2 linked regions of the Bosea vaviloviae genome follow. The protein of the gene in region 2 interacts with the protein of the main gene of each other region in a pairwise test. Links are inferred from orthologs where the notes say so. Each region holds a gene or a part of one and is shown on either strand. Other genes may lie near its edges.

What was found.
Region 1: the proteins of hflK (region 2) and ftsH interact in binary tests that used the Escherichia coli proteins (3 or more experiments, as listed by UniProt). The link is inferred for Bosea vaviloviae from one-to-one orthologs.

Annotation. Positions count from the first base shown.
Region 1 is NZ_CP017147.1:6,020,840-6,035,712, forward strand. Bases 5,673-8,663 are described here. They hold ftsH (ATP-dependent zinc metalloprotease FtsH), read right to left. Parts: upstream 8,136-8,663; coding sequence 6,210-8,135; downstream 5,673-6,209. Other genes in these bases: glmM (phosphoglucosamine mutase), read right to left, coding at 5,673-5,960; tilS (tRNA lysidine(34) synthetase TilS), read right to left, coding at 8,246-8,663. Outside these bases: BHK69_RS27880 (dioxygenase family protein), read left to right, coding at 128-715; BHK69_RS27885 (glutathione S-transferase family protein), read right to left, coding at 746-1,432; gpmI (2,3-bisphosphoglycerate-independent phosphoglycerate mutase), read left to right, coding at 1,719-3,233; BHK69_RS27895 (outer membrane protein), read right to left, coding at 3,306-4,157; more of glmM, read right to left, coding at 4,617-5,672; more of tilS, read right to left, coding at 8,664-9,301; tol-pal system protein YbgF, read right to left, coding at 9,298-10,230; peptidoglycan-associated lipoprotein Pal, read right to left, coding at 10,359-10,862; Tol-Pal system beta propeller repeat protein TolB, read right to left, coding at 11,205-12,551; cell envelope integrity protein TolA, read right to left, coding at 12,548-13,753; BHK69_RS27935 (ExbD/TolR family protein), read right to left, coding at 13,782-14,228; protein TolQ, read right to left, coding at 14,240-14,873. UniProt on the Escherichia coli protein: Acts as a processive, ATP-dependent zinc metallopeptidase for both cytoplasmic and membrane proteins. Plays a role in the quality control of integral membrane proteins.
Region 2 is NZ_CP017147.1:5,396,299-5,411,012, forward strand. What follows is about bases 5,247-8,078. They hold hflK (FtsH protease activity modulator HflK), read right to left. Parts: upstream 7,336-8,078; coding sequence 6,157-7,335; downstream 5,247-6,156. Other genes in these bases: hflC (protease modulator HflC), read right to left, coding at 5,247-6,160; BHK69_RS24895 (dihydrofolate reductase), read right to left, coding at 7,487-8,020; BHK69_RS24900 (GNAT family N-acetyltransferase), read right to left, coding at 8,025-8,078. Also shown: BHK69_RS24860 (GGDEF domain-containing protein), read left to right, coding at 1-1,230; tRNA (adenosine(37)-N6)-dimethylallyltransferase MiaA, read right to left, coding at 1,234-2,202; phosphoserine phosphatase SerB, read left to right, coding at 2,173-3,057; BHK69_RS24875 (Do family serine endopeptidase), read right to left, coding at 3,256-4,776; BHK69_RS24880 (DUF2065 domain-containing protein), read right to left, coding at 5,025-5,216; more of hflC, read right to left, coding at 5,237-5,246; more of BHK69_RS24900, read right to left, coding at 8,079-8,507; BHK69_RS24905 (GntR family transcriptional regulator), read right to left, coding at 8,732-9,463; BHK69_RS24910 (ABC transporter substrate-binding protein), read left to right, coding at 9,715-10,791; BHK69_RS24915 (aspartate/glutamate racemase family protein), read left to right, coding at 10,991-11,707; BHK69_RS24920 (carboxymuconolactone decarboxylase family protein), read left to right, coding at 11,840-12,232; BHK69_RS24925 (CPBP family intramembrane glutamic endopeptidase), read right to left, coding at 12,464-13,117; BHK69_RS24930 (thymidylate synthase), read right to left, coding at 13,117-13,926; BHK69_RS24935 (PepSY domain-containing protein), read left to right, coding at 14,134-14,445; BHK69_RS24940 (PepSY domain-containing protein), read left to right, coding at 14,617-14,714.

The sequences.
Region 1 (14,873 bases), 620 kb from region 2 along the record:
CCACTGCTTTCCTGCAAATCAGGCGCGCTGTCGAGCGGAGCAGAGTTGAGAAAAACGCAGACAAGCAGGCGCCGGCTTTCAGCCCTCTTGATAGACTAGACGCCGAACTCCAACTGGAGCCGACATCATGATCAGCAGACGCGACCTCGTTGCAGCCAGCCTCTCCGCGGCCGGGTTCGCCGCTTTGGCATTACCGCGCCTTGCCGTGGCGCAAGAGGCCGAACTGCCGCTGACGCCCGCCTGCGGTGCCCCAGCCGCGACGACGAAGCGGCAGACGGAGGGCCCTTATTTCGTCCCGTCATCGCCCTTGAAGCGCGATTTGCGCGGAGACGGCTCCGGCGACATCCTGGCCTTGTCCGGCTTCGTCCTGACCCGGCAATGCCGCCCTGTCACTGGCGCCCTGGTTGATCTCTGGCACGCCAATGACAGTGGCGATTACGACAATTCCGGCTTCCGCTTTCGCGGCCACCAATTGACCGACGAGCAGGGCCGCTACCAGTTCATCACCCGCATCCCCGGGCTCTATCCGGGCCGGACGCGGCATTTCCACGTCAAGCTGCGGGCCGGCAACGGCCCCGTGCTGACGACGCAACTCTATTTTCCCGACGAGCCGGGCAATGCCAGGGACGGCATCTACGACAAATCGCTCCTGATACAGATCCGCGCGGCCGAGGGCGGAAAGCTCGGCCGCTTCGATTTCGTGATCTCAGCCTGACGCGGAAGACCCGCCGGGCCGCGAATTTGCTCAGGCCACCAGATGCGCGTTCTGCGGAAACAGGAATTTCCGCGCCTCGTCGTCGAAATCCGCCTTGAAGGCGAATGCATCCTTCAGCGCGACGGCTCGCTGCGCGGCGGGGCGCGCGGATATCTCGTCGAGATGGCGCTTCACATTGGGAAATTTCGTGGCCCATTCGTCGCCGACCGCGAAGGACAGCCGCGTCGCCCAGCCCCAGACCGACATGTCGATCAGGGTGTAGGCCTCGCCGAGCATGTAGCGCTGCTTGCCGAGCTGCGCGTCGATGATGCCCCAATGCCGCTCGGCCTCGCGGGCATAGCGGTTGATCGCGTAGGGGATCTTCTCCGGCGCGAAGCGGCTGAAATGCACCGCCTGGCCGCAATAGGGGCCGATGCCCGTCGCCACGAACATCAGCCAGGACAACATCTCGCCGCGCGCCTTCGGCGTATTCTCCGGCAGGAACTGGCCGGTCTTCTCGGCGAGATAGAGCAGGATCGCATTGCTGTCGAAAATCGTGGCATCGCCATCGGTCAATGCCGGCGTCTTGGCGTTGGGGTTGATCGTCAGGAATTCCGGCTTGAACTGCTCGCCCTTGCGGGTGTCGACCGGCACGAGTTCATAGGGCAGACCGGCCTCTTCCAGGAACAGGGCTATCTTCGCGGGGTTCGGTGAGGGGTGATAATAGAACTTGATCACGCGTCATCTCCTGGAGTCGGATGATTTCATCTAAAAGTGAGGGCAGGATCAATGCGAAAAACCGGTTCCCACTTTTTCGCATCCTGCTCTTGGCTCGGCGCCCTCTGCGCCCGTTCTTGAACGGGAGTCGGGGACGGCGCGCAGCGTAAGCGGCCGGCGGCCCCTTTGCCCATCAGGAATGCGTGCACCCGCTTGAGCGTCAAGCGCAGGCGCGACCGCCTCGCTCGCGACATCAGGCCATGCTATCGGCCTCCCCTGCTCCGAAACCGCGCCTAAAGGACAGCCCATGCCCAAACGCCCCGTGATGCTGATGATCCTCGATGGCTGGGGCTGCCGCGAGGAGAGCGAGAACAACGCCGTCCGCCTCGCCAACACGCCGAATTTCGACAGGCTCTGGGCCGCCTCCCCGCACGCCACCCTCAAGACCTCGGGCCTCGATGTCGGCCTGCCGGGCGGCCAGATGGGCAATTCGGAGGTGGGCCATCTCAATCTCGGCGCCGGCCGCGTGGTGATGCAAGATCTGCCGCGCATCAACCAGGCGATCACCGACGGCTCGATCGCACGCGCATTGGAGGGCACAGGCCTGATCGCGGCGCTGAAGGCCAGCGGCGGCGCCTGCCATCTGCTTGGGCTGGTCTCGCCTGGCGGCGTCCATGCCCATCAGGATCACGCGGTTGCGCTGGCGCAAATCCTGGTTCGGAATGGCATCCCGGTCCGCATCCATATCTTCACCGACGGCCGCGACACGCCCCCGCAATCGGCCGCCGCCTATGTCGCAGCCTTGAGCGCCGCGCTGCCGCCGCAGGCCGCGATCGCGACGCTGTCGGGCCGCTATTTCGCGATGGATCGCGACAATCGCTGGGAACGGGTCGAGCAGGCCTGGCGCGCCATGGTCGAGGGCGAAGGCCAGACCTTCGCCGATACGCAGGCCGCGATCGCCAGCGCCTATGCGCAAGGCACGACCGACGAGTTCATCAAGCCTGCCGTGGTCGCAGGCTTTAGCGGCATGCAGGACGGCGACGGGCTGCTCAGCTTCAATTTCCGCTCGGACCGGATTCGCGAGATTCTCGGTGCGGTGCTTCAGCCTGAGTTCGCCGGCTTCGCGCGTCCGCGCCGACCCGTGCTCGCCAAGGCTGTCAGCATGACCTCCTACAGCGCGGAGCTCGACCCGCTGATGCCGGCGCTATTCGCCCCGCAGACGCTCGCCAACGGCCTCGGCGAGACGGTCGCCAAGGTTGGGATGACACAAATCCGCATGGCCGAGACCGAGAAATACCCGCACGTCACCTATTTCTTCAATGGCGGCGAGGAGACGCCCTATCCGGGCGAGGACCGCGTCATGGTGCCCTCCCCCAAGGTCGCTACCTATGATTTGCAGCCTGAGATGTCGGCGCCCGAACTGACCCAGCGGGCGGTCGAGGCGGTCCAGTCCGGCGCTTATGATCTCCTCGTGCTGAACTTCGCCAACCCCGACATGGTCGGCCATACCGGCGTGCTCGCAGCCGCGATCAAGGCCGTCGAGACGGTCGATGCCGGCCTCGGGCGCATCGCCGACGCGATCACGGCAGCAGGCGGTTCGCTCATCGTCACCGCCGACCATGGCAATTGCGAATTGATGGTCGATCCGGTGACGGGGGCACCGCATACCGCCCACACCACCAACCCGGTGCCGATCATGCTGGTCGGCAGCGGCGCGATGGCCCTGGCTGAAGGCCGCCTCGCCGATATCGCCCCGACGCTGCTTGCCCTGATCGGCCTGCCGCAGCCGGCCGAGATGACCGGCCGTTCGCTATTGCGCTGATAGCGGCCGCCCGCAACGAAAACGGCGCGGACCCGAGGTCCGCGCCGCCAGAATGCGAGATTTTGCCGGCTCTCAGTATTTGCGCACGGTCGGCGGCGCATAGGCCACCGGGCGTTCGACCGGGCCGCAGCAATCCGACTCGCCGAAGTTCCAGCGCATGCCGATCCTGAAATCGTGGCTGTCGATGTCCTTGGCCTTGAGCGGCGCGTAGCTCTCGGCGAGGAAGGCGTTGTTGATGGAGCCGGAGCGGGCATCGCCGAGATTGAGGTAGCGATAGCCGAGTTCGAGCGTGAGGTTCTTGTTCACCTCGTAGCCGACGCCGGCCATCAGCGCCCAGGCGAGGCCCGATTTGGTGCCGCTGGCCGCCGTGCCGAGCGTCGGCGAGATGCCGACGATGCCCTGATCGGTCAGGCCCGTGATCCTGTTCGAGGCATAGCCGATACCGGCGCCGATATAGGGCGTCAGGCAGTTCCAGGTGCCCAGATCGACATAGCCGTTGAACAGCGCCACCATCGAGGACAGGTTGCCCTTGTAAGTGTTCGTCTGGTTCACCCCCGCGAAGGGGTTGTAGATGATGTCGTTGGTGCCGATCGTCGAGCCGCCGCGATATTCGCCGGTCGCATCGACCCGGAACCAGTTGTTGAAGCGATAGCCGATGCCGAGCCCGCCGAAGACCGCGTGGTTGCCCTCGGCCGCTCCGAAGAAGCTGCCGCCGAAAGCCGCGACATCGTCCTGATGGTACTTGCTGACCGACTGATAGCCGACACCGATATCGCCGCGCAGATAGATGCCGCTCGAGATCGAGCCCTTGAGGCCAAGCGGCTCGGGCGGCGGCGGAGCCGGCATGTAATCGGCGGCGGTTGCGAGCGCGGAGGCGCTGACAGCCATGACGCCTGCCAGCGCAAGGATTTTCAGGCTGCCCATGGCAGTGTCCTTCGAGTTTGCGCGACGCCAAGAACGCAGCTCGCGCGAGTTACCGATAGGAAGGACGTTGACAGGGATTTCTTAAATGAGACTTAACCCTAACGCTTAACCTGAAAAAAGAGTGAAGCACCCCCCAATACTTACCGAATTCCTAACTGCGATGGGTTTCGGGTTAACGGCCCGCCAATCCGCTGGGACGCAGCGGCCCTGGCCAGGTTGATCATCTTGGCCCGGAACCGCCAGTCATCCTGAGCTTCGCCCTCGGCTCCGATCTTCGAGCAGCCCAAGGATAAACTCCGCGAAGTCCCGGGATCCGTCGGAGCGCCGATCCTTCGACAAGTCTGGCTCTATGATGCATCCCGGAGCTGCGTCCTTGGGCCGGCCGAAGGCCGGACCCGAGGGCCTCTCGTCCAGTATGACGGAGCGGCTCCGAGGATAAGCAACAGCGCCAGTTGGCCTTTACGCCGCAGCCTTCGTCACGGCCTCGACGACATCGTCGACCGCGCGCATGACGAGGTCGGCGTCATCGCCCTCCGCCATCACCCGGATCACCGGTTCGGTGCCCGACGGGCGGATGACGAGCCGGCCGCCCGCGCCGAGCAATTGCGTCGCCGCCTCGATGGCGCTGACGACGGGCTTCTCCTTGAGCGGATGGCCCTGCTTGTAGCGGACATTCTTGAGGATCTGCGGCAGCGGCTCGAAGCAGTGGCAGACCTCCGAGACCGGCTTGTCCTGGCGCTTCACCACAGCAAGAAGCTGCAGCGCAGCGACCAGCCCATCGCCCGTCGTCCCATAATCGGAAAGGATGATGTGGCCGGACTGCTCACCGCCGACATTGAAGCCATGAGCGCGCATATGCTCGAGCACATAGCGATCGCCGACCGAGGTCCGCGCCAACGACAGGCCGAGGCCGCCGAGATAGCGCTCCAGGCCAAGATTGGACATCACCGTCGCGACGATGCCGGGCTGCGAGAGCCGCCCATCCTCTTGCCAGCTGCGCGCGATCACCGCCATGAGCTGGTCGCCATCGACGACCTGTCCCTGCTCATCGACGATCAATACGCGGTCGGCGTCGCCGTCGAGCGCAATGCCGACATCGGCGCGCAATTCCCGCACCTTCTGGATCAAGGCGGCGGGATGGGTCGAGCCGACATCCTTGTTGATGTTCAGCCCGTCCGGTTCGACACCGATCGCGATGACCTCTGCGCCAAGCTCCCAGAGCGCTTCGGGGGCGACCTTGTAGGCGGCGCCATTGGCGCAATCGACCACGATCCGCAGGCCCTCCAGGCTCATATTGCGCGGCAGCGTGCGTTTGGCGAATTCGATATAGCGGGCATGGGCGCTCTCGATGCGCTTGGCCCGACCGAGCATCGGCGAGGTCGAGAGCCGCGGCGACAGGTCGGAATCGAGCAGGGCCGAGATCTCGGCCTCGACCTCGTCATTCAGCTTGTGACCGTCGGGGCCGAACAGCTTGATGCCATTATCTTCATAGGGGTTGTGCGAAGCCGAGATCATGACGCCGAGATCGGCGCGCATCGAGCGCGTCAGCATCGCCACGGCCGGCGTCGGCATCGGGCCGAGCAGCATCACGTCCATGCCAACGGAGGTGAAGCCCGCGACCATGGCGTATTCGATCATATAGCCCGAGAGCCGCGTATCCTTGCCGATGACGACGCGGTGGCGATGCTCGCCGCGATGAAAGGCAATGCCGGTCGCCTGACCGACCTTCAAGGCGAGGTCGGGCGTGATGACGCCGTTGGCGCGCCCGCGAATGCCGTCGGTTCCGAAATATTTGCGTGTCATGTTTGCTCTGTCCACACGAGCCCTCAGGCTCGATCCGGCTTCCTTCTATAGCCGGAATTGGTTTCCGCCTTCTCACGATTTGTGACGAATCCTATCCGACCACGGGGCCGAGCGGCGCAAGGCGCTGCCATTGACTGCGATCGGGCCGCGACACTCGAAGCTACTGCGTCATTCCAGGAGAAGATTACGGCCCACAAGAAAAAAGGCGGCCGTATCGGCCGCCTTTTCCAATCGGGAGAGGACTTAGCCTCAGATCTGCGGCTGCGGCTCCAGCCCGGCGTCGGGTTCGCCGCGCTTGCGGCCGCGGCCGGCGCTGGGAACCGCCGAACCGCGCGGCGCATGTGGGGTGTCGTCGGTCTCGCGCACCGGGCGCTTGCCGGCGATCAGGTCGCGGATCTCGTCGCCGGTCAACGTCTCGAATTCGAGCAGCGCCTCGGCCACCTCGACGAACTGTTCATGGTGCTCGGTCAGGATCGCCTTGGCGTCGAGATAGCCTTGGTGGACGAGCTTGCGGACCTCGCTATCGATCTTCTGCGCGGTCGCCTCCGACAAGTTCTGGGTCCGGCCCATCGACATGCCGAGGAAAACCTCCTCCTGGTTGTCGCCATAAGCGACCAGGCCGAGCTCTTGGGAATAGCCCATCTGGGTGACCATGGCCTTGGCCATCTTGGTCGCCTGCTGGATGTCGCCGGTCGCGCCCGAGGTGACGTTCTCCATGCCGAAGGTCATCTCTTCCGCCACGCGCCCGCCCATGGCGACCGCAAGCTGCGAGGTGAACTCCTTGAATTTCATGGAATAGCGGTCGCCCTCCGGCAGGAACTTGACCATGCCGAGCGCACGACCGCGCGGGATGATCGTCGCCTTATGGACCGGGATGCCGGCGGGAACATAAAGACCGACGATGGCGTGGCCCGCCTCGTGATAGGCGGTCAGCTTCTTCTCTTCCTCGGACATCGCCATGGATTTGCGCTCGGCGCCCATCATGACCTTGTCCTTGGCGTCCTCGAATTCGCCATGGGTGACCATGCGCTTGCCGCGACGGGCTGCGAGCAGCGCCGCCTCGTTGACGAGGTTCATCAGGTCGGCGCCCGAGAAACCCGGCGTGCCGCGGGCCAGAATCCTGAGGTCGACGTCCGGCGCCATCGGCACCTTGCGGACATGGACGCGCAGGATCTTCTCGCGACCGGCGACATCGGGGTTCGGCACGACGATCTGGCGGTCGAAACGGCCCGGACGCAGCAGCGCGGGGTCGAGCACGTCAGGGCGGTTGGTGGCGGCGATGATGATGACGCCCTCATTCGCCTCGAAGCCGTCCATTTCGACGAGGAGCTGATTGAGCGTCTGCTCGCGCTCGTCATTGCCGCCGCCGAGGCCGGCGCCGCGATGGCGGCCGACCGCGTCGATCTCGTCGATGAAGATGATGCAGGGCGAGTTCTTCTTGGCCTGCTCGAACATATCGCGCACACGGCTCGCGCCGACGCCGACGAACATCTCGACGAAGTCGGAACCCGAGATCGTGAAGAACGGCACGTTCGCCTCGCCGGCGACGGCGCGCGCGGTCAAGGTCTTGCCGGTACCGGGAGGGCCAACCAGCAATACGCCGCGCGGGATGCGCCCGCCCAGCCGCTGGAACTTCTGCGGATCGCGCAGGAATTCGACGATCTCCTGAAGATCTTCCTTGGCCTCGTCGATGCCGGCGACATCCTCGAAGGTGACGCGGCCATGCGCCTCGGTCAGGAGCTTCGCCTTGGATTTGCCGAAGCCCATGGCCCTGCCGGCGCCGTTCTGCATCTGGCGGGACATGAAGATCCACAGGCCGATGAAGATGACGAAGGGCAGCGAGTTCACCAGCAGCGCCATGAACCAGGGCGTGCCCTCGGACGGCGCCCGCGCCGAGACCTGAACGCCCTTCTGGGCCAAGGTCTTGAGCAGTGCCGGGTCGCCATAAGGCGCATAGGTCACGAAGCTGCGGCCATCCGAGAAGGTGCCGGAAATCTCCTGGCCGGCGACCACGACATTAGCGATGCGCCCGGCCTCAGACTCGTTGATCAGCTGGCTGTAGGGAATTTCATTGGTGCTGGCACGCTGGCTTGGGCTCTGGAAGAGCGTGACGAGCGCCAGAACCAGCAGGAAGATCACCACCCAAAGGGCGAAGTTACGGAAGTTCGGATTCATCACCAGTCCGATCGGGCCTGCCGGAATGCCGGAGGAGGCCAAGGGTTTGCTAGGCTAATCTAGGTGCGGCACACGCCCTTGCCAAGGGAAACGGGCCGATCGACCAGACCTTATGACGCCGCAGGGTGAACACCCCGCTTGCGGACAGGCTCGCGCCGCACGCAAAGGACACCATCGCGACCAAGCGTCAGCACGCACCCCGACAATGTCCGTGTCAAGGCAAACCGCGCCCGCGCCGCCTCAATCAACGCAAAACCGCAGCTTTCGAGCCTCTCCAGCCGCGTCACCGCGTCTTCATCGGCCGCGACGCTATCGACGGCCCGCGCCAGCAGACGCAACACCATCTCCTCAGGGTGCGCGAGCAGGGCGGCGAAGCCAAGCTTGACCGCACCGGCCTCGTCGCAGGGCATGACCATCGCCGGCCAGAGCGCCTCGGCCTGGCTAGCCAGCGCCCTCTCCATGCGCGCCAGCCGCGTCGCCAGTGTCCCCAGGCGATCGGCGTCGAGCCCGGCCTCCGACAGCACCGGCATCAGCATGCGCCAGCGCACGCGCTCGAAGCGCGGGTCGAGATTGCTCGGATCGGCCGCGAACCACAGGCCGCGTGCCCGGGCGGTCGCAACGAGCCGCGCCTTGGCGACGCTCAGCAGCGGCCGCGCCAGCGCGATGCCGTCCCGGCGGCTGCGTGTCCGCATGCCGACAAGCCCGGCTGGTCCCGAGCCGTGCGCCATGCGCATCAGCAGGGTCTCGGCCTGATCGTCCAGCGTATGGGCTGTGACGACCGCCGCGCCGCCGCGCCGCTCGGCCTCGCGGGCGAGCAGATGGTAGCGGGCTGTTCGCGCCCGGTTTTGCAAGCCGGTCACGGGCTTTGGGCCGAGCCAGGGCAGGAGCGCGTGGGGAACGCCGAGCCCGTCGCAAAGCCGGGCCACGGCCTGCGCCTCGGCAGCGGAACCGTCGCGTAGACCATGATCGATCGTCGCGGCGACGATCTCGGGCCGTCCGGGACGGCCCGCCCATTCAGCAAGCAAAGCCAACAGCGCGACCGAATCCGGCCCGCCCGAGACCGCGACGAGCAATCTGGGTTCATTGGCGAGATCGGCGAAAAGCGCCTCCGCCTCGCCGGCGAGGACCGGCTCGTGCTCCGCGACCAGGGCCGGCTGCGCGCTCAAGCGCAACCGGAGCGGCGGCGCTCGCGCTCGACACCCTGACGCACGGCGTTGGAGGCAGCGGGATAGTCGACGCCGACCTTGGCATAGGTGGCGCAGGCCTGATCGCGCGCGCCCAACCCGTTCAGGGCCATGCCGAGCCTGAGCAGGCTGTCGGGCGCTTTGTTCGAACGCGGGTTCTCGCGCGAAATCTTCAGGAACTGCTCGGCCGCCTCGCGATAGCGCTGGCGCTGGAAATAGCTCTCGCCCAGCCAGTAGGTCGCGTCGGCGGCGAGCCGGTCGCGCGGATAGCTCTGCAGGAACTGGCGGAAGCCCATCTCGGCCTGCTCGTATTCCTTGCGCAGCACCGAGGCGTAGGCGATGTCATAGGCTTCCTTGGCCGAGCTCGCGCCGCCGGTCGCGGCCACGCTCGGCCCCCGCGGAACCGACGGGGGCAAGGCGCCTTGCGGCACCGGGCGCCCGACGCCCTGGATGTCGAGCGGACCTTGGCCCGGCGTTCCCGCGAAATCCTCCTCGATGATACCCTCCACGCCGCCTCCGAGCGAGCGCGGCGCACCGGCTGCCCCTTGCTGCGTCGTGGGATCGAAGGCATCGCCGCGCCGCTGGCGCTGCTGGCCGCCAGCAGGTGCGCTGCTCGGCGCCGTTGCAGGCGCGGCGCCGCCGGCGCGGCCGCCGCCACGCTCGTTCAGGCGGAAATCGACATCTTCCTGAAACTTGCGCAATTGCTCGGAGAGACGCTTGTTCTCGAACTGGAGCTGCTCGATCTGCCCGGAGAGCTGACGCAGCTGGTTCTCGAGCCGCGCGGTGCGCACGGTGAGTTCGGCCGCGTCCTGGGCTCGCGCCGGAGCCGCCATGGCCAACGCCATCCAGCCTGCGGCCAGAACGACCAGCAGGGAATGGGCCTTGCGGTGAAGAGCGACGTCTCTGAGCATTGTCGACAACCGGTTGCACTTGGTTTCGGCGCTATAACACGCCCTCACCACGGCCAAAATATGAAAGGGCCGGCGGCTTCCTCTTCGGAAGGCGCCGGCCCGAGCTTGATCGGGAGGCTGGACAGCGATCAGACGCCGCCGGCCCCGTCGAGCACCGTCACCGAGCGGCGGTTCTGCGACCAGCACGAGATGTCGTTGCAGACCGCGACCGGGCGCTCCTTGCCATAGGAGACGATGCGCATCCGGTTGCCCTGGATGCCGCGCGAAGCGAGGTAGTCGCGCACGGTCTGGGCCCGGCGGGCCGAGAGCGAGAAGTTGTATTCGCGCGTGCCGCGCTCGTCGGCATGACCTTCGACCACGAAGGTGTAACGCGGATAACGTTGCAGCCAGGCCGACTGCTTGTCGAGCGTGGCGGTCGCGGTCGACGTCAGATCGGTCGAGTCGGTTTCGAAGAAGACGCGGTCACCGATATTGACGACGAAATCCTGGGCGCTGCCGGGCGTGGCGGCGCCGCCGGCGCCGAAGCCGTCGGCATTCTGGTTGTTGTTGGCGCAGGCGCCGAGCGCGAGCGAGGCCGCGATCGCGGCGGCGAAGCGGACGGCGCGGCCGCCGGCAAGAAGAGTGGCAAGCATGGTTTGACTCCGGGGCAATCGAATCTGCGGGGCGCGGCTCACGGACGGCGTTGCACAGGAGCCCATCAATGAAGCGTCAACCTAAACGAGACCTTGCCAAAACAAGGCGAAGTGGCGGCATTGCGGCATATGGTTAACCAAACGCTGAGAAATGCGGCTTTCCAGGCTGTGTGGCGCGAATACATCGCCTCTTGTCCCTCGATCCTGCACAGCCCTCATCCTGAGGAACCGCAAAGCGGCGTCTCGAAGGATGCTTCAGGTGGCTCCCAAGACAGCTAAACATCCTTCGAGACGCGGGCTGGCGCCCGCTCCTCAGGATGAGGGCTCAGGACAGGAGCCGCATCACCTGCCCGCCGTCAGCAGCGGCGACCAGGTCGGGTCCGAGGCGAAGGCCGGCGTCGGCACCGGCACTTCGACGCGCCCGGTGATGTCGACCATATAGAGTTTTCCACCCGACTGCCCGCCGGGGTCGCGGAAGAACATGATGTACTGGCCATTGGGCGCCCAGTTCGGCGCTTCATTGTGGAACCCCTCGGTCAGGACTCGCTCGCCCGAACCGTCCGCACGCATCACGCCGATTGCGAAACCACCCGAGCCACGCCGGGTGAAGGCGATCAGATCGCCGCGCGGCGACCATGAGGGCTGCGAATAGGAGCCTGCGCCGAAGGAGAGGCGCTTGCCCTCCCCGCCCCCGGCAGGCATCAGATAGAGCTGCTGCGAACCGCCGCGGTCGCTCTCGAAGACGATCTGCGTGCCATCAGGCGAATAGGACGGCGAGGTGTCGATCGCGCCCGTCGAGGTCAGCCGCGTCGTGGTGCGCGAGCCGATATCCATGGCGTAAAGATTGGCGTTGCCGCCCTGCTGGAGGGAGAGCGCGATGCGCGCACCATTGGGCGAAAAGCGCGGGCTCGAGGTCATGTCGGGGAAATTGCCGACGACCTGGCGCTGGCCGGTCTCGATGTTGAGCACATGCACGCGCGGCTGCTCGCCCATGCGCTGCGACATATAAGTGACCTCCTGGGCCACCGGCGAGTAGCGCGGCGTCACCACGGAGACGTCGCCATTGGTCAGATAGCGCACATTGGCGCCGTCCTGGTCCATGATGGCGAGGCGCTTGCGCCGGTTCTCCTTCGGCCCGGATTCGTCGACGAAGACGACGCGCGTGTCGAAGAAGCCGCCGACGCCGGTGACCTTGGTGAAGATCGCATCGGAAATGATGTGGCCGACGCGGCGGTTGTTGCTCGGGTCGGTGAAATATTGCTGGCCGTCGGTCTGCGTGCCGGTGGTCACGTCCCAGAGTCGGAATTCGGCCTTGATGCGGCCCGAACCGTCGCGCGAGACACGGCCGGTCACCAGCGCCTGGACGCCGGCCGCCTTCCAGGCCTCGAATTGCGGGACGGAATCGAAGGGCGGGTTCCTGTCGGGATGGCGGCTCTTGTCGATCGGCGTGAAATAGCCGGAGCGCTTGAGATTATTGGTGATCACGCCCGAGACCAGAACGCCGCCATCGCCGGCAAAATCGGCAACGGCGATCGGCAGCGGCTGGAACGAGCCGCCACGCAGATCGATGACGAGTTCGGCCTTCGCCACGGCTGGGGCGAGCAACGCCGCGCCGCCCAGGGCAAGCGCGCCGCGACGCGTCAGTCCGTTGGCAACCGGCGAAAGGATTTTGCGGTTGATGAGGGTCACAGTACGTCCCTTGCGTCGAAATTGACGACGACGTCGCGCCAGTCGTCATAATAGGAAGCGAATTGAGCCGGAATGCGCAATGGCGCGCAGCGGCGGGTTGCAGTGAGGGCTGAATCGGCTGCCACCCTGAACAGCGGATCTGACGAAGAGTTGACGACGCCAGGCTGCCCCACCAGCGAGCCGTCAGTGTTCAGCTTCATCCGCACGGAAGGCACCACCGAGCCCTTGGCGTTGGCGAGCGCGATCGGCACGTTCCAGCACTTCAGCAACTGGTCCTGGATGATGCCGATGAGCTGAGCCCGGAGCGAAGGGCTGAGCTTCTGCGCCGCGCCGCGCTCGGTGCCCAACGAAGCCGTACGGTTGACCTGCGGCGCAGCCGATCCCGAGGATTGCGCCTGCTCCTTCGACTGCAGCAGCTTGGCGATATCGGTGGGGTTGAAGTTCTTGGCGATCTCAGCCTCGCGCTTGGCCTTGGCCTCGGCCTCCTGCTTCGCCTTTGCGGCAGCGACGATCTTCGCCTTGGCCTCGGCTTCAGCCTTTGCCTTGGCGATGGCTTCGGCCTTCTGCTTCGCGGCCTCGGCGGCTTCCGCCTTGGCCTGCGCGTCGGCCTTGGCCTTGGCGGCCGCCTCTTGCTTGGCCTGAGCCTCGGCTTCGGACTTCGCCTTGGCGGCGGCCTTGGCCTCTTCCTCGGCCTGCTTCGCCTTGGATTCGAGTTCGGCGTCCTCGGCGAGCTTCGCCAATTCCTCGCGCTTGATATCGGGCTTCGGCTCCGCCTTGGGCTCAGCCTTCTGCGGCGGCTGCTTCACCGGCTCCGGCGGCGTGACCTTCGGCTCGGCCTTCGGCAGCAGCGCAGCGCGCGAGGGCGGCAGCGGTGCCGCCGCGTTGTCGTCGGCGAGCTTGAGCTCAACCGGCCGGCTCGGCGGCGCGGGCGTGTCCAGCTTGGCCTCGCCCGCCTCCTTGCGCTCGACGATCTCGGACTGGCGCTCGGCGCGCTGGATCGGCTGCTCCTGGACCTTCTCGGCCTTGCGTTCGCCGCGCGTGACCTGGTTCAGCGCGCTGGGATCAACCACCTCGACAGCGATCGCCTCCTCGTTCTCCGGCAGCGGCACCGGCGAGGCGAACGCCAGCAGCCCCGCGACGAGAAACGTCGCGTGGCCCAGCGCCGACACCATCATGCCCGGTTCGGAGGTCGTAAGCTTCACGCCTGGAACACCCTCACTGCACTCGTCTTCACCGCGCCGGTTCGGTGACCAGCGCGACCCGCTTGAAACCCGCCGAGGTGATGGTCGACATCACCGAGGCGACGCGGCCGTAATCGACCATGCGATCACCGCGGACATAGATGCGTTCATCGAAGCCCTGCTTGGCGAGGCCCTGCAGCTTCATCACCAGATCGGGCTCCAGCGTCGGCTGGTCCTGCAGAAAGATCTGGCCCTTGCTATCGATGGCGATGGTGACCGGCTTCTGGTCGACATTGATCGGCTTGGCGCCGGTCTGCGGCAGATCGAGCGGTACACCGGTCGCGATCAGGGGCGCCGCGACCATGAAGATGATCAGCAACACCAGCATGACGTCGATGAACGGCGTCATGTTGATCTCGGCAATGGCGCCATGGCGCCGGCCCCGCCGGCCGCGTCGCCCCCCGGCCTTCGCGCCGGATGCTGCTGACATACCCATTTCGCTTGCCCCTACGCCGCCAGCCGCTCGTCGATCTGCCGCGACAGGATCGCGGAGAATTCGTCGGCGAAGGCCTCCAGCCGATTCTGCGCCTTGGCGACCTCGGCTTGGAGCTTGTTATAGGCCATCAGTGCCGGAATCGCGGCGAACAGGCCGATCGCGGTGGCAAACAGCGCCTCGGCGATGCCGGGCGCCACCACGGCAAGCGACGAATTCTTCGAGACGGCGATGGCGGTGAAGGAGTGCATGATGCCCCAGACCGTGCCGAACAGGCCGATGAAGGGTGCCGAGGAGGCGATGGTCGAGAGCACGAGCAGCTTCGATTCGAGCCGCTCGGTCTCGCGCTGGATGGTGACGTCGAGCACCTTGTCGATGCGCTGCGACAGGCTGGCGACCGAGCGCCCGCCATTCTCGAAGGAGCGCTTCCACTCCCGCATCGCTGCGACGAAGACGGCAGCCATGTCATTGGCCGGCTTGCTGGAGAGGTCGCGATAGAGCTCCTCGAGCGAACGGCCTGACCAGAACCCCTCCTCGAAGGCGTCCATGTCCCGGCGCGTGCGGCGATAGAGCAGCGATTTGTCGATAATGATCGACCAGCACCAGATCGAGGCGCCGATCAATCCGCACATCACCAGCTTGACGACG
Region 2 (14,714 bases):
CTCGGCGAGCGCATCTCCAGCATGACGCCCCAGGTCGCCCGCTTCACCGCCGCCTGCTACGATCAGGCGCTCAGCGACGGCAAGCCGGCCTATACCGTGCATCGCTCGCTCAAGACGGTTCGAGTCTGCCTGTGGGAGCGGCTGGTGATGCCGACCACGGCGCGCAATGGCGAGCGCTTCCTTGTCGTCTTCAGCCGACCGCTGCAGTTCCACGAGGAGCTTCTCACCACTGTCCTGGAGACCTCGCCCTCGGGCATCGTGGCGCTGCGGGCCATGCGCGACGACCAGGGCGACATCATCCGCACGCTGATCATCACCGCCAATCAACGCGCGGCAGTGATGGCGGGCCGTGGCGACGAGAACCTGCACGATACCGAAGCGCGCGAGAGCCTGCCCTTCCTCGCCGACGCCATGATCTGGCGACGCTGCCTCTACGCTATCGAACTGCGCCGCAGCGACATGATCGAAACCTCCTTCAGCCATGACGGCAAGGTCACCTGGCTGCAGATCGCCATCGCACCGCTCGGCGACGGGCTCGTGATGACGATGACCGACGTCTCCGAATTGATGGTCGCCAACCAGACCCTGCAGAGCCGGGCGGCGACGCTGGCGCTCGAGATCGGCCGCGAACGCGCGACGCGCCGGGCCCTGTCGCAGGAGATCGGCCAGCGCGAGGAGCGCGAGCAGGAATTGCGGCGCCTGGCCGAGACCGACCCGCTGACGGCCCTCTTGAACCGGCGCTCCTTCATCGAGAAGGCCAATGCCGCCATCGCGACCTGCGATGCGAGCGGTGACGACACCTCCCTGATCATCGTCGATCTCGACCATTTCAAGAGCGTCAACGACAGCCACGGCCACGCCGCCGGCGATGCCGTGATCCGCGCCTTCGCCGATCTGCTGCTCGGCACGGTTCGCTCGGACAGCGACCTCGTCGGCCGCTTCGGCGGCGAGGAGTTCGCGGTCTTCCTGCCTCGCGCCAATGCAGCGACGGCGCGGCGCATGGCGCAGCGCATGCAGCACACCCTCGAAACCAAGCGCTTGCCGGTGTCGGAGACGCTGGCCCTGCAGGTTTCGGCGAGCTTCGGCATCGCCACGCGGCAGAAGGGCGAGAATTTCACCGCCTTCATCGAGCGCGCCGACCGCGCGCTCTACCGCGCCAAGAACGACGGCCGCGACTGCATCAGGCTGGCCGAGCCCGCCCTCGTCACCACGGCCGCAGCCGCGGCCTGATCCTCAGGACGCGGCCTCGATCGCCTGCAAGGCGCCATCCAGCGCAGCGCTGGGCGCGACAGCCGTCCATCCCGCCATCTGATGCCGGAACCAGGTGACCTGCCGCTTGGCATAGGCGCGCGTATCGGCCTGCCCACGCGCGATCGCCTCCGCCAGCGAGAGATCGCCGTCGAGATGGGCGATCAGCCCCGGCACGCCATGGGCGCGCATCACCGGCAGCAGCGGGTCGAGCCGGCGCTCGCGCAGGCGCGCGACCTCGTCCAGCGCACCTTCCGCCATCATCGCCTCGAAGCGCCGGTCGATCCGCGCGCGGATCTCCTCGCGCTCCGGCGCCACGAAGAGGCGCAGCAGCGGCAGGCCGTCGAGAGGGCCCGGCCGGCGGTCGCCCTGGAAACTCGCCAGCGAACGCCCCGTCGCCTCCCACACCTCCAACGCCCGCATGGTCCGCATGCGGTCGCTCGGCCGCAACCGTTCGGCCATGGCCGGATCGCGCGCCCGGAGTTCGTCATGCAAGGCTGCCGTCTCCAGCCCCGCGACGCGGGCGCGGAACGCCGCCCGCACGGCCTCCGGCACTGGCGGAATCGCCGAGAACCCTTCGGTCAGCGCCTTGAAATAGAGCCCGGTTCCGCCGACCAGCACCGGTAACGAGCCGGCCTGCCAGAGCTCCGCCAGCAGCGCGCCGGTCTCGGCGGCGTAACGCATCGCCGAATAGTTCTCCGCACCGTCGACATGGCCATAGAGCCGATGCGGCACGGACGCTTCCTCGGCTTGCGTCGGGCGCGCCGTGATGATCCGGAGGTCGGCATAGACCTGCATGGAATCGGCATTGACCACGGTGCCGCCGAAGCGTCGCGCGATCGCCATCGCCAGCGCGGACTTGCCGCTGGCCGTCGGACCTGCGATGAGCACCGCCCTGATCGTCACCCTGCCCGGTCCTTCCTCATGCTCGTCGCCACGCTCGTTTCCGCCCATGGTCAGGCGCTGGTCGATGACAGCCTGCTGAGCCATCTCTCGGCAACCATCTCCGGCCTTACGCGCAGCGCGCGTCTCGACGGCGAGATCGCCGCCGACGTCTTCGCGGAAGCGAACGACGCGCGCAAGTTGGAAGCCGAGATCCGTCTCGCCCTCGCGGGCGCCGCGATCGATATCGTGGTCCAGCCGGAAGCGACGCGGCGCAAGGCGCTGTTCCTCGCCGATATGGATTCGACCATGATCGGTCAGGAGTGCATCGACGAGCTCGCCGCCTATGTCGGCCTCAAGGAGAAGGTCTCCGGCATCACCGAGCGCGCCATGCGCGGTGAAATCGCCTTCGAGCCAGCCCTGCGCGAGCGCGTCGCCTTGCTGAAAGGCGTGCCGCTTTCGGTCGTCGGCGAGATCATTACTGACCGCATCACACTGACGCCGGGCGGATCGGCGCTCGTGCGCACCATGCGCGCCCATGGCGGCTATACCGCGCTGGTCTCGGGCGGCTTCACCGTCTTCACCGGGCCGATCAGCACGATGATCGGCTTCGACGAGCACCGGTCCAATGTCTTGCTTGCGCATGAGGGCGTGCTGACCGGCGAGGTCGCCGACCCGATCCTCGGCAAGCAGGCCAAGCTCGATGCGCTACTGGAATTGCGCGGGCGTCTTGGCCTCGCCCCGGCACAGACGCTCGCCGTTGGAGACGGGGCCAATGACCTTGCCATGCTGGGCGAAGCGGGCCTGGGCGCAGCCTTCCGCGCCAAGCCGGCGGTCGCCGCCGCCGCCCATGCGAGGCTCGACCACGCCGATCTGACGGCGCTGCTCTATGCCCAGGGCTATACTGGCGCAGAGATCGTCAGGTAGCACCTGGCCTCGGAAGCTCCGGAATCTCGACGCATCATCCTGGACAAGCGGCGTAAGCCGCACAGCTCCGGGATCCATCGGAGGGCTCCGGAACTCTACGAAGGATCGCGCGAACTCCGGAACAAAGCTCCCAAATCGACAACACAAAAAAAGGGCGGCCTCGACGGCCGCCCTTTCGCAAATCCATGACGACCAGCGTCAGTTCATCGACACCGCGACGAAGCGGACTTCGCCCTGCGCGTTCGAGACCAGAAGCAAGGCGGACTTCTTGCCGTCCTTCTTCAAGGCATCGAGACGCTTGGTCACGTCCTCAGGCGAGTTCACCGGCTCCTGGCCGACCTCGACGATCAATTCGCCGACCGAGATGCGCTTGTCGGCGGCGTTCGAATTCGGGTCGACCTTGGTGATGATGACGCCCTTCGTGCCTTCCTTGATCGCGTAGCGCTTCTTCAGCTCCTCGGTCTGCGGAGAGAATTCGAGGCCAAGAGCGCTGGTCACGGCAGGCTTGGCCGGTTCGGCCGGCGTGCGTGCCGAGGCGGGCTGGACCTTCTCGCCATCCTCGAGACGGCCAAGCTTGACGGTCTTCACCTCTTCCTTGCCCTTGCGCACGATGCTGACCGGCACATCCTTGCCGACGGGCGTGGCGGCGACGATGCGCGGCAGGTCGCGCGAATCCTTGACCTCCTTGCCGTCGAATTTGACGACCACGTCGCCGATCTCGAGGCCCGCGGGCTTGGCCGGCCCCTTGTCGTCGATGCCGGCGATGAGCGCGCCACGCGCCGTGCCGAGGCCGAGCGCCTCGGCGGTGGCGTCGTCGACGCTCTGGATGCGCACGCCGAGCCAGCCACGGCGCGTCTCGCCGAACTCACGCAACTGCTCGACGACATTGGCCGCGAGCGAGGACGGCACGGCGAATCCGATGCCGACCGAACCGCCCGTCGGCGACAGGATCGCCGTGTTGATGCCGATGACCTCACCCGCCATGTTGAACAGCGGCCCGCCGGAATTGCCCTTGTTGATGGCAGCGTCGGTCTGGATATAGGTGTCGTAGGGTCCCTGGCTGATGTCGCGGTTACGTGCCGAGACGATGCCCGAGGAGACCGAGCCGCCGAGCGCGAACGGATTGCCGATCGCCATCACCGGATCGCCGATGCGCATCGCGTCGGAATCGCCGAACTTGACCGCGGGCAGCGGCTTGTCGTGCTTCACCCGCAGCACGGCGAGATCGACCTTGGCGTCCTTGCCGATGACCTCGGCCTTGAGGCGCAGGCCGCTGGGAAAGATCACCGTGATCTCGTTGGCGTCACCGATGACGTGGTTGTTCGTCACGACGATACCCGACGCATCGATCACGAAGCCCGAGCCCGCCGATTGCGAACGGCGCGGCTGCGGCGCCTGGCGCTCGCCCTGCTGGTTCTGGCCGTCGCGGCCCTGGCCGCGCCGATTGAAGAATTCCTCGAACAGGTCGCCGAAGGGCGTGTCGGGGCCAAGCTGCGGTAATTGCGGCAGGGTGCGGCCCTTGGCGTCTCCCGTCGTCACTGCCGAGATGTTGACCACCGCGGGCATGACCTTGTCGACGAGATCGGCCAGCGAAACCTGGCCGGCCAGCACGGGCGAATTCGCCTGCGCGGGAACCGAAGCGGCGCCCAGCGGCAGCAGAGCCGTGCTGCAGACCAATGCAATCCGGGCGATCCGAAGAGGAGACTGTTTGAATGCCATCAGGGTCCTCATGAGGAGAATGGGCAGGCAATCAGCCTGCCAGAATAGGCCTGAGTAATGAACCTGAAAATACGGCGGAAGCGCGATGCAGCGTGAATCGCCGTGCACGATCGCGTCATTGTGCATCCCGCACGGTCATATCAGGCTCGCGGAGGCCGCCCCACGCTGGAAGCCTTGTGAGAGGCTGGCAAACGCGAAAGTACCAGTCCGGCGCTGAAGACGGTCCACCGGCCGCTTGCAGGCCTTGCCTAGACGCCGCCGCGCACCAGCCAGACCAGGACCACGCCGAGCACGGCGGAGCCTATACCGATCAACCGCATGCGGTCGACCGGCGTCTCGGCTGCACTGCGCAAAGCATCCTTGGCGAGGTTCGGCACCGCCGCGAACAGGATGCCCTCGATGGCGAAAACCAGGCCGAGCGCCGCGATGAAATCCCACATACGCGGCGCCCGGGTTCGAATCAGGGCCGCGCCGGCGCGGCCGGCACGGTGGTGGTTGCACCCGCATCCCGCTGGGCTTGCGGCCCATTGAAGAAGCGGAAGAACGGGGTATCGGGCGAAAGCACCATGCGCGTATCGCCCGGCTTGATGCTGGCCTCATAGGCCTGCATCGAACGATAGAACGCGAAGAACTCCGGATCCTTGCCGAAGGCTTCGGCGAAGACGCGGTTGCGCTCGCCTTCGCCCTCGCCGCGAACCTCGTCCGAACGGCGCTGCGCCTCGGCGACGATCACGGTCGAATCCCTGTCGGCACGCGCCCTGATCTCCTGCGCCTGCTGGGCGCCGAGCGCGCGGGCTTCGGCCGCCTCGCGCTGGCGTTCCGTCTGCATGCGCTGGAACACGGCTTGCGAGTTTGCAGCGGGCAGATCGACGCGGCGCAGGCGCACATCGACGACGGTCATGCCGAAGCGCCCCGCCTCGCGGTTCACATCGTCACGAATACGGCTCATCAATCGCGAACGGTCGGTCCGGACCATGGCGGTGAAGCTCGCCTCAGCCAATACGCTGCGGACATTGCCGTTGACGATCGAGGCCAGCTGCGAGTTGGCGCGCGGGATGCTGTTGACCGCCTGATAGAACTTCAGCGGATCGGAAATCCGGTAGCGCGTGAAGGCATCGACGACGAGCCGCTTCTGGTCCGAGGCGATGATTTCCTGCGACGGCAGGTCCAGATCGAGGATGCGGTTGTCGAGGAAGGTCACCGTCTCGAACGGCGCCGGCAGCTTGAAGTAGAGTCCGGGCGCGGTCGCGATGGTGCGCACCCGCCCGAACTGCAGCACGATGGCCGATTGCGTCTGCTGCACGACGAAAGTGCCGGCATAGAGCAGGACCGCGGCGAGGCCGACGAGGATGAGCGCACCAAGGCGCAGGATCGAACCGTTCATCGGACCGCTCCTCCCTGCTGAGCGCCCGGCGCCGTGCGCCGCTGCTGGAGTTCGTTGAGGGGCAGATAGGGCACGACACCCTGGCTACCATTCTTCTGGTCGATGATGATCTTGTCGGCGCCGCCGAGCACGCGCTCCATCGTCTCGATGAAGAGACGCTCGCGGGTCACCGCCGGGGCATTCTTGTACTGCGCATAGACCGCGTTGAAACGGCTCGCCTGACCCAGCGCTTCGGCCACCGTCTGGTCCTTATAGGCTTCGGCCGACTGGACGAGCTGCGCCGAACGGCCGCGCGCTTCCGGCACGACGCGGTTGGCATAGGTCTGCGCTTCGTTGCGCAGGCGCTCCTGGTCGGCGCGGGCCGCCTGGACGTCGCGGAACGAATCGATGACCTGCTGCGGCGGATCGACCTTCTGCATCTGCACGAGGCGGATCTGGACGCCGGCCTTGTAGGTGTCGAGCGTGTCCTGCATCAGCTGGCGCACCTCGGTCTCGATCGCGCCGCGATCGGTGGTCAGCACCGGCTGGATGTTGCGACGGCCGACGACCTCGCGCATCGCGCTCTCGGCGACGGCCTTCACCGTGCCCGGCGGATCCTGGATGTTGAAGACGTAGTTCTCGGGCGCGACGGGGTCGATCTGCCACTGCACGATGACGTCGACATCGACGATGTTCTCGTCGCCGGTCAGCATCAGGCTCTCTTCGATCACGTCGGTCTGGCGCGAGGTGCGCACCGATTCGACCGTGCGGAAGCCGACCTCGGTGGTGACGACATTGGTCACCTGGGGCTTGATCACGCCGCCGATCGGATAGGGCCAGTTCCAGTTGGCGCCTTCGCCGGTCTTGCCGATATATTTGCCGAAGACGGTATTGAGGCCGACCTCGTTGGGGCGCACGAAATAGACGCCGGTCGCGAGCCAGACCAGCATCAGGACGAGCAGGCCGAGCACGAGACCGCGCCCGCCGACATTGCCGCCGGGAAGCAGATTCTTGAGCCGGTCCTGGCTGCGCCGCAGGATCTCTTCCAGATCGGGCGGCGAACCGCCACCGCTGCCGCCGCCGTTCGAGCCGCCGCCCCAAGGGCCGCCACCGCCACCGCTTCCACCGCGATTGCCCCAGGGTCCGCCCCCGCCGCCACCGCTCCCACTACCGCCGCTCTGGTTGCTCCAAGGCATACTTGCGCCGTTCCCTTACGCTCGTGTCAGGCCGTGCAATAGGCGAATGCCGGCCATTTGTCAGCGCCCTTGCGGGGCCGTGGCGCTGACTTGGGCATGGGACATGGATTCGTCAACGGCGCAAGTCATTCATCGTCAATGGAAAGTCGGCTCATGGCCGGCGGCGAAAGGTCGCGAAGGTGAAAGCGTGCTCATCATCGGGGCCGTGCGGATGCTCCTCGCGCGTGACGACTTCGAACGCAGCGCGATTCCATTCCGGGAAAACCGCATCGCCCTGCGGCGCTGCATGCACGAAGGTCAGTTCGAGCCGGTCGGCGAAAGGCAGGACCTGACCATAGATCTCCGTGCCGCCGCCGATGATGACCGAATGCGCCCCCATCGCGCGGCCCAGGCTCTGGGCAAGCTCAAGCGCTCCTTCAAGCGAATGCGCGACATGCACGCCCTCAGCGCTGAAATGCGCGTCCCGCGTCAGCACGATCGTCTCGCGTCCCGGCAGCGGCTTGCCGATGGAAAGATAAGTCTTGCGCCCCATGATGATCGGGCAACCCGTCGTCAGGCGGCGGAACCGCCGCATGTCGGTCTTCAAGCGCCAGATCAGCTTGTTGTCGTCGCCAATGACATTGTTGTCGGCGATGGCTGCGACAATGACGAAGGGAAGAGCTGGAACGAGGGGAAGCGCTGCCATCGTCTCAGCTCCCCTGCCCCAACCGCGCCAAAGCCTCGCCTTCGAGCCGCTTCACCGTCCACTCGTCCTGCGCCGCGGCTCCGATCGAGCGATAGAACACCCGCGACGGCTCGTTCCAGTTCAGCACCCACCAGGCCAGGCGCGGCAGCGCCTCCTCGACGCAGCGCCTGGCGAGGTGCGCGATCAGCCCCTTGCCGATGCCGCGCCCGCGCTGACCGGGCCGCACATATAGATCCTCCAGCCAGATGCCATGCCGGCCCGAGAAGGTGGAATAGGTGTAGAACCAGACCGTGAAGCCGACCGGCTCGCCCTCCCACTCCGCGATGTCGCAGAATGTGCGCGGATTCGGGCCAAACAGCGCCAAGGCGATGTCGGCCTCCGTCGCCGCGACCTCATGCAGCAGCTTCTCGTATTCGGCCAGTTCCCTGATGAAACCGAGAACGAGGCCGGCCTCGTCTGGACGGGCGGGGCGGATGGTCAAGCTCATGGCAGAAGCCCTGCGACGACGACCGCCGCGTTCATGGAAGCGTGAAATTCTTGGAAGTGTGCAGTTCTTGGAAGTGTGCAGTTCTTGGAAGCGTGCAGTTCTTGGAAGCATGAAGGAGAATCGGCAAGCAGACACCCTCCGATTGTCTCGTGCATAACCCAGAAAAACACCAGCCGGCGGAACCGGCGCGACATGCAGAAGGCCGTCTCATAGGATGCAGCCGTTCAGGCGCTCGCGAGGGCCGGCGTCTCGACGACGCCTTCTGCCTGGCGCCAGGCGAAGCCCAGATGGGCCTGGAGCAGTCGGTTGAGCAGCGGGCCGTCGCGATCGAGGAAGGCCTTCAGGATGTCGGCGTGCTGGTAGGCCGCCGAAGTCCAGTCCTTGATCTGCATGACCGCGAGATAGCGGGTGCGATAGAGCCTGAGGTTCAATTGGCCGTGGATCTCGACCAGCGTCGGATTCCCCGAGCCGGCGACGATGCCGAGATGGAAGGCCTGGTTCGCCTGGAAATAGGCTGAGCGGTCCTTGGCCTCGAACGCCAGCTGCAACAGGCCGGACTGCACCTCGACCTCAGCCACCTGCGCCGGCTGGGCGCTGAGGCAAGCGAGTTCGCCGCCGAGCCCGTCGAGCATGCTGTAGACCTTCAGCATGCCGCGCAAATCCTCGACGCCGGGATTGGCTACGACCGCGCCGCGATTGGGCAGGATGTCGACGAGCCGTTCCGTCGCGAGGATCTGGAGCGCCTCGCGGATCGGCGTGCGCGAGACCCGCAACTGCTCGGAGATCGGCTGTTCGCGGATGCGCTCACCGGGCTTCAGGACGTCATGGATGATCAGATCGCGGATGTGGTTCGCGATCTGCTGCGTCAGAGGCTGGGCCGCCACAGTCAGGGACAGCCTCGGCACGGCGTCGTCGGAGACGGGGCGCTGGCCATCCGGAACGCGGATCAAGCTCATGAAGGTCTCATTTCTGCCGAGCGCCTACCGGCGGCCGCTTATTTACGCTTGCAGGACTACCGCGCCTGCGTATTGTCGACAATATGGAAAATGACTATCCGCGAGATGATTGTCGCCCCCACGACGCCACGCCGCTTGCCAAGCGGTGTCGGCAGAGACCGTGCCGGGCCGATCGTCAGCTTGCGGACGCTATCGCCGACAGCCTCGTTTCACAGATTGCCTGAGTGACGATCGAAGGGGAGAGATGCGCCATGACGACGACAGATGATCGAGACATGACCCCGAAGGCGACGCGCCGGGACTTTCTCGCCACCGCCGCGCTGGCCACGGCTGCAGCGACGATGGGCGGGGCCTCATCGGCGCTCGCAGCCGAGAAGATCACCGTCGCCGACCCGGGCGGCATCTACGGAACGGGCTTCGGCGCCGCCTTCTACAAACCCTTCCAGGCCGAAACCGGCATCGAGATCGTCAATGTCGCCCGCGAGGCGGAGCCGACCAGCCAGATCAAGGCGATCGTCGAGGCGAAATCCTATGTCTGGGACGTGGTGTCGGTGACGCTTTCATCGCGCAAGCTGCTCTCGGACCAGGGGCTGCTCGAGCCGCTGGACTGGAGCGGGCCCGAGATGGATGCGCTCATCCCGGCGGCGCGCCAGCCAGACTGGATGGGCACCAACGTCTTCGCCAGTCTGCTCGCCTATCGCAAGGACACGATGAAGACCGCGCCCAACAGCTGGGCGGATTTCTTCGACGTGAAGAAATTTCCCGGCCGCCGTGCGCTGCCCAAGAGCCCGATCATCGTCCTGGAAGGCGCGCTGCTGGCCGACGGCGTTCCGCTCGACAAGCTCTACCCGCTCGACGTCGACCGCGCCTTCAGGAAACTCGACGAGATCCAGCCGCATGTCAGCGTCTGGTGGGCGAGTTTCGGCCAGACGACCCAGTTGCTGCAGAGCGGCGAGGTCGACATGCTCTACAGCAGCAATGCGCGCATTCAGGCCGCGATCGACAGCGGCGCGCCGGTCCAGCTGATCTGGAACCAGGCGCTCTATGGGCTCGAAGGCTGGGCGATCCCGAAAGGCTCGCCGCGCGCCGCGCTCGCCAAGCGCTTCATCAAATATTGCGCCAACGGCACGCGGCAGGCCGCCTATACCAGCGCCCTCGCCTACGGCCCGACCAACCCTGCGGCCTTCGACAAGATCGCGCCGGAGCGGGCAAAATTCCTGCCGACCGCGCCAGAGAACTTCAAGGGCATGGCCCAGATCAACGACGACTGGTGGGGCGCCAACAAGGACAAGATGTTCGACCGCTTCAACGCCTGGCTGCTGCGCTGACGGCTGGCGGCGCGGTCTCGACCCTGCCGCGGCAGATGTGGAGCGACATGCTGCTCCAGATCAATCCGACGCTGGCAGCCGTCGCTACGATCCTGCTGGTCGTGATGACGCTGCGTCTCTTCGCCGGCGAATATCTGCGCCGGCGCAGCCCATGAGCGGGATGCCTTCGGCCCCCCTCGCCTATCCCAGGACATCGCCCATGCAGCCCATGAAGAAGACCTATTACGGCGTCACCCTCGGCATCCTGATGGTGAAGAGCCATTTCCGCCGGTTCCATGGCGATATCGGCCATGCCGGCACCTGGTCGTTCCCGGTGCAGTACCGCATCGTCGCCGACGCCGTGCCGTCGCGGATGACGGAGATGCACAATGTCAGCCTGCTCGAGCCGTTCAAGGCCGCCGCCCAGGAGCTGATCGAGGCCGGCGTCGACGGCATCACCACGACCTGCGGCTTCCTGTCGATCTATCAGCGCGAGCTCGCCGATTTCTGCTCGGTGCCGGTGGCGACGAGCGCGTTGCTGCAGGTGCCGATGGTCGAGCGCATCATCCCCGGCAACAAGAAGGTCGGCATCCTGACCTATAATGGCGATGCCCTGACGGGCCGCTATCTCGAGGCCGCGGGCGTCGCCGCCGACACACCCGTCGTCGGCATGCCCCCGACCTCGGAATTCGTCCGCTCGATCCGCGACGGCGACGACAGCGTGCCCTTCGAGGTCTTGCGCGAGGAGGTGCTGGCGACGGCCGGCACGCTGATGACCCGGCATCCCGACATCGGCGCGATCGTCTCCGAATGCACCAATCTGACGCCGTTCAGCGCCGATATCGCGCAGCGCTTCCGCGTGCCGGTGTTCGACGCGGTGACCATGGTCAACTGCTTCCACGCCGCGCTGAAGCCGCAGCGCTTCGCACAGGACTGAGCCGGCCCCCCGCGGCGGGACGCAAAGCAGCGTCCACGGATTACGGGGTGATCGGCAGCGCCAGCTCAAGCCGGTCGCGATTGGCGACGCCGCCGGCTCCGACAGACAGATCGCCATCTGGAGGGAACCACCATGGGCAAGCCGACACCGATCGAATACGCCGATGCCTCGCCGGAGGTGCGCGCCGTATTCGACGACATCATGACTTCGCGAAACCTCAAGGACGTCAACAATTTCTGGAAATATCTCGCACGCGACCCCGTCTCGCTGCGCCGGACCTGGGAGAGCGTGAAGGAGGTCATGGCGCCCGGCGCCCTCGACCCGCTGGTCAAGGAGATGGTCTATCTCGCCGTCAGCGTGACGAATAGCTGCGGCTATTGCATCGCCAGCCACTCGGCGGCGGCCAAGGCCGGCATGAGCGAGGCCATGTTCGGCGAGCTCATGGCGGTCGTGGGCATGGCCAACGAGACCAACCGCCTCGTCAACGGCTATCGCGTCCCCATCGACGCCGCCTTCGATCGCTGACGGCCTGTTTGTGCAGGGTACACTCTAGATAGAGCTAGTGCTTTGTTTTAGCGCGCTTTCTCCGCGCAAACGCTTTGCGTTTGTCGCGAGGGAACCGAGGTTCACTTCTCTCGAAAACGCTGTCGTAGCCAGCAAATAGCCGTCCCGCCTCGCCCTGCCACTCCGCGATGTCGCTGAATGTGCAGAGCACGAGTCCGACCCCATCCGGACGGGCGGGACGGACGGCCAAGCTCATAGCAAAAGGCCTGCAACGACGACCGCCGCGTTCATTGAAGCATGAAGGAGGATCGGCAAGCCGACGCCGCCCGATTTTTCTCGCGCATAGCCCAGAAAAGCGCCGGCTGGGAGAACCGACACGACATGCAGAAGACCGTTCTCGATATGCAGCAGGCCGAAAGCCAGTGTCGTCGCCGCGAGCGTCGGAAAGGCCGGGAGCCGCTTGCGCAATGCCGTGAACAGCAAACCACGAAACAACAACTCCTCGACGATGGGCGCGAGCAGGACAGCGTTCGCAAGACCCAATAGCGACCGCTCCGAGGGCGACATGGCCTTGAGTTCATCAAGCGAACCAAAGATTCCCGAAACGGCCAGCGCTGCTTCAATCACCAGGACCGCAAGAAGAGCGGCCAAGAACGCAAGCGGCACACGCCGTTCCTGTGGCCATGAGACTGCAAGCGCCTCGCGCCAGGACCGGTCGCTGGCGATCCGGCTTAGGACCAGCGTCGCAATCCCGGTCGCCAGGAAGAAGGCTGCCTCGCGGGCGTCAAAACCAACGGCGCGGCCGGTGGATATCGTTGCCAGAAAGGCAAATGCCGCCACACCGGCATAACCGGCAGCAACCGCGGCTAGAACCTTGCCAAAAGGCAATGCCGATGATGGCGGCATCAGACCGCGATCGGCGCCTTGATCGCCGGATGCGGATCGTAGCCTTCGATGAGCACATCCGCGAAGGAGAAATCCTCCAGTCGCTTCACATCCGGATTGAGCGTCAGCTTCGGCAGGGGGCGCAGCTCCCGCGTCAATTGCAGCCGGGCCTGGTCGACATGGTTCACATAAAGATGGGTGTCGCCGAAGGAATGGACGAAATCGCCCACCGCCAGCCCCGTCACCTGCGCCACCATATGCGTCAGCAGCGCGTAACTCGCGATGTTGAAGGGCACGCCGAGCAGGACATCGGCCGAGCGCTGGTAGAGCTGGCAGGAGAGCTTGCCGGGCCCATCCGTCGAAGGCTGGACGAAGAACTGGAACAGGCAGTGGCACGGCGCCAGCGCCATCTTCGGAATGTCGGCCGGGTTCCAGGCCGAGATGATCAATCGGCGCGAATCCGGATTGCGCCGGATCTCGCTGACCAGCCAGGCGATCTGGTCGATCGTCGTGCCGTCGGGCGCGGGCCATGAGCGCCATTGGCGGCCATAGACGGGGCCGAGATCACCGTTCTCGTCGGCCCATTCGTCCCAGATCGTGACGCCGTTTTCCTGCAGGTAGCGCACATTGGTGTCGCCGCGCAGGAACCAGATCAATTCGTGGATGATCGATTTCAGATGCAGCTTCTTGGTCGTGACGAGGGGAAAGCCCTCCGCGAGGTCGAAGCGCATCTGATGCCCGAACACCGCAAAGGTGCCGGTGCCGGTGCGGTCGTCCTTGCGGACGCCTTCGGTCAGGACGCGGTTGAGAAGGTCGTGATATTGGCGCATGGCGAATCTCGTGAGGCCAGACAGTTTAGCCGCTTTGCTTCGGGCGCGCCGCACCGTCAGCAGCGACTGTCCCAAGCTTTCTCGGCATGGCCTTCTGCCCGGCTTGCCCCATCAGGTGCCCTCCCGAACCGACTTCGCCATCGCCATGCCGGAACAAAGCCATGAAGCGGTGTTTCCCTCCGGCAAAATAGCAGTAGGGAGAAAGCAATGCCGCTTTATCGCGCGGCGTCCGCCTGGGCGCTCGCAGGCACGCTGATGTTGCAAGCGGGCATCGCCGCCGCCCAGCCGGCTGCCCCGAATCAACCCGGCGAGCCGGGCATCTCGATGAGCGAGGCCCGCCGCATCGCCATCGACAACGGGATGGTGCGGATCGAAGAGATCGAGCTCGAGGACTGCCTCTGGCAGCTCAACGGCAGCGACAATATCGGCGCCGACATCGAGATCGACCTGCGCGCCAGCGATGGCAAGGTCGTCAAAATCGAGCGCGACGACCCGCTCTCCGCCGCCGCGCCGCCTTGAGCGGCAAGGTTTCCTAGAGCGGCATGGCCTCCGCGCGACGTTCCCGCTCACGCGATCGGGAAACGACGTGAACCATGAACGACCCAGCCGCCTTCAGACCGGCCACAATTCCAGGGATTTATCCGCTTCGATCGATGGGGCGTCGCTGGAGGCCCGTGTTGGAGGCATATGATGAATTTTCGCGGCCGGATGACCGGATTGGCGCTATTGAGCGCCGGCGTGGCGATGGCGGCGCCGGCTCTGTCCATGACGTCGAATCAGCCCCCTCC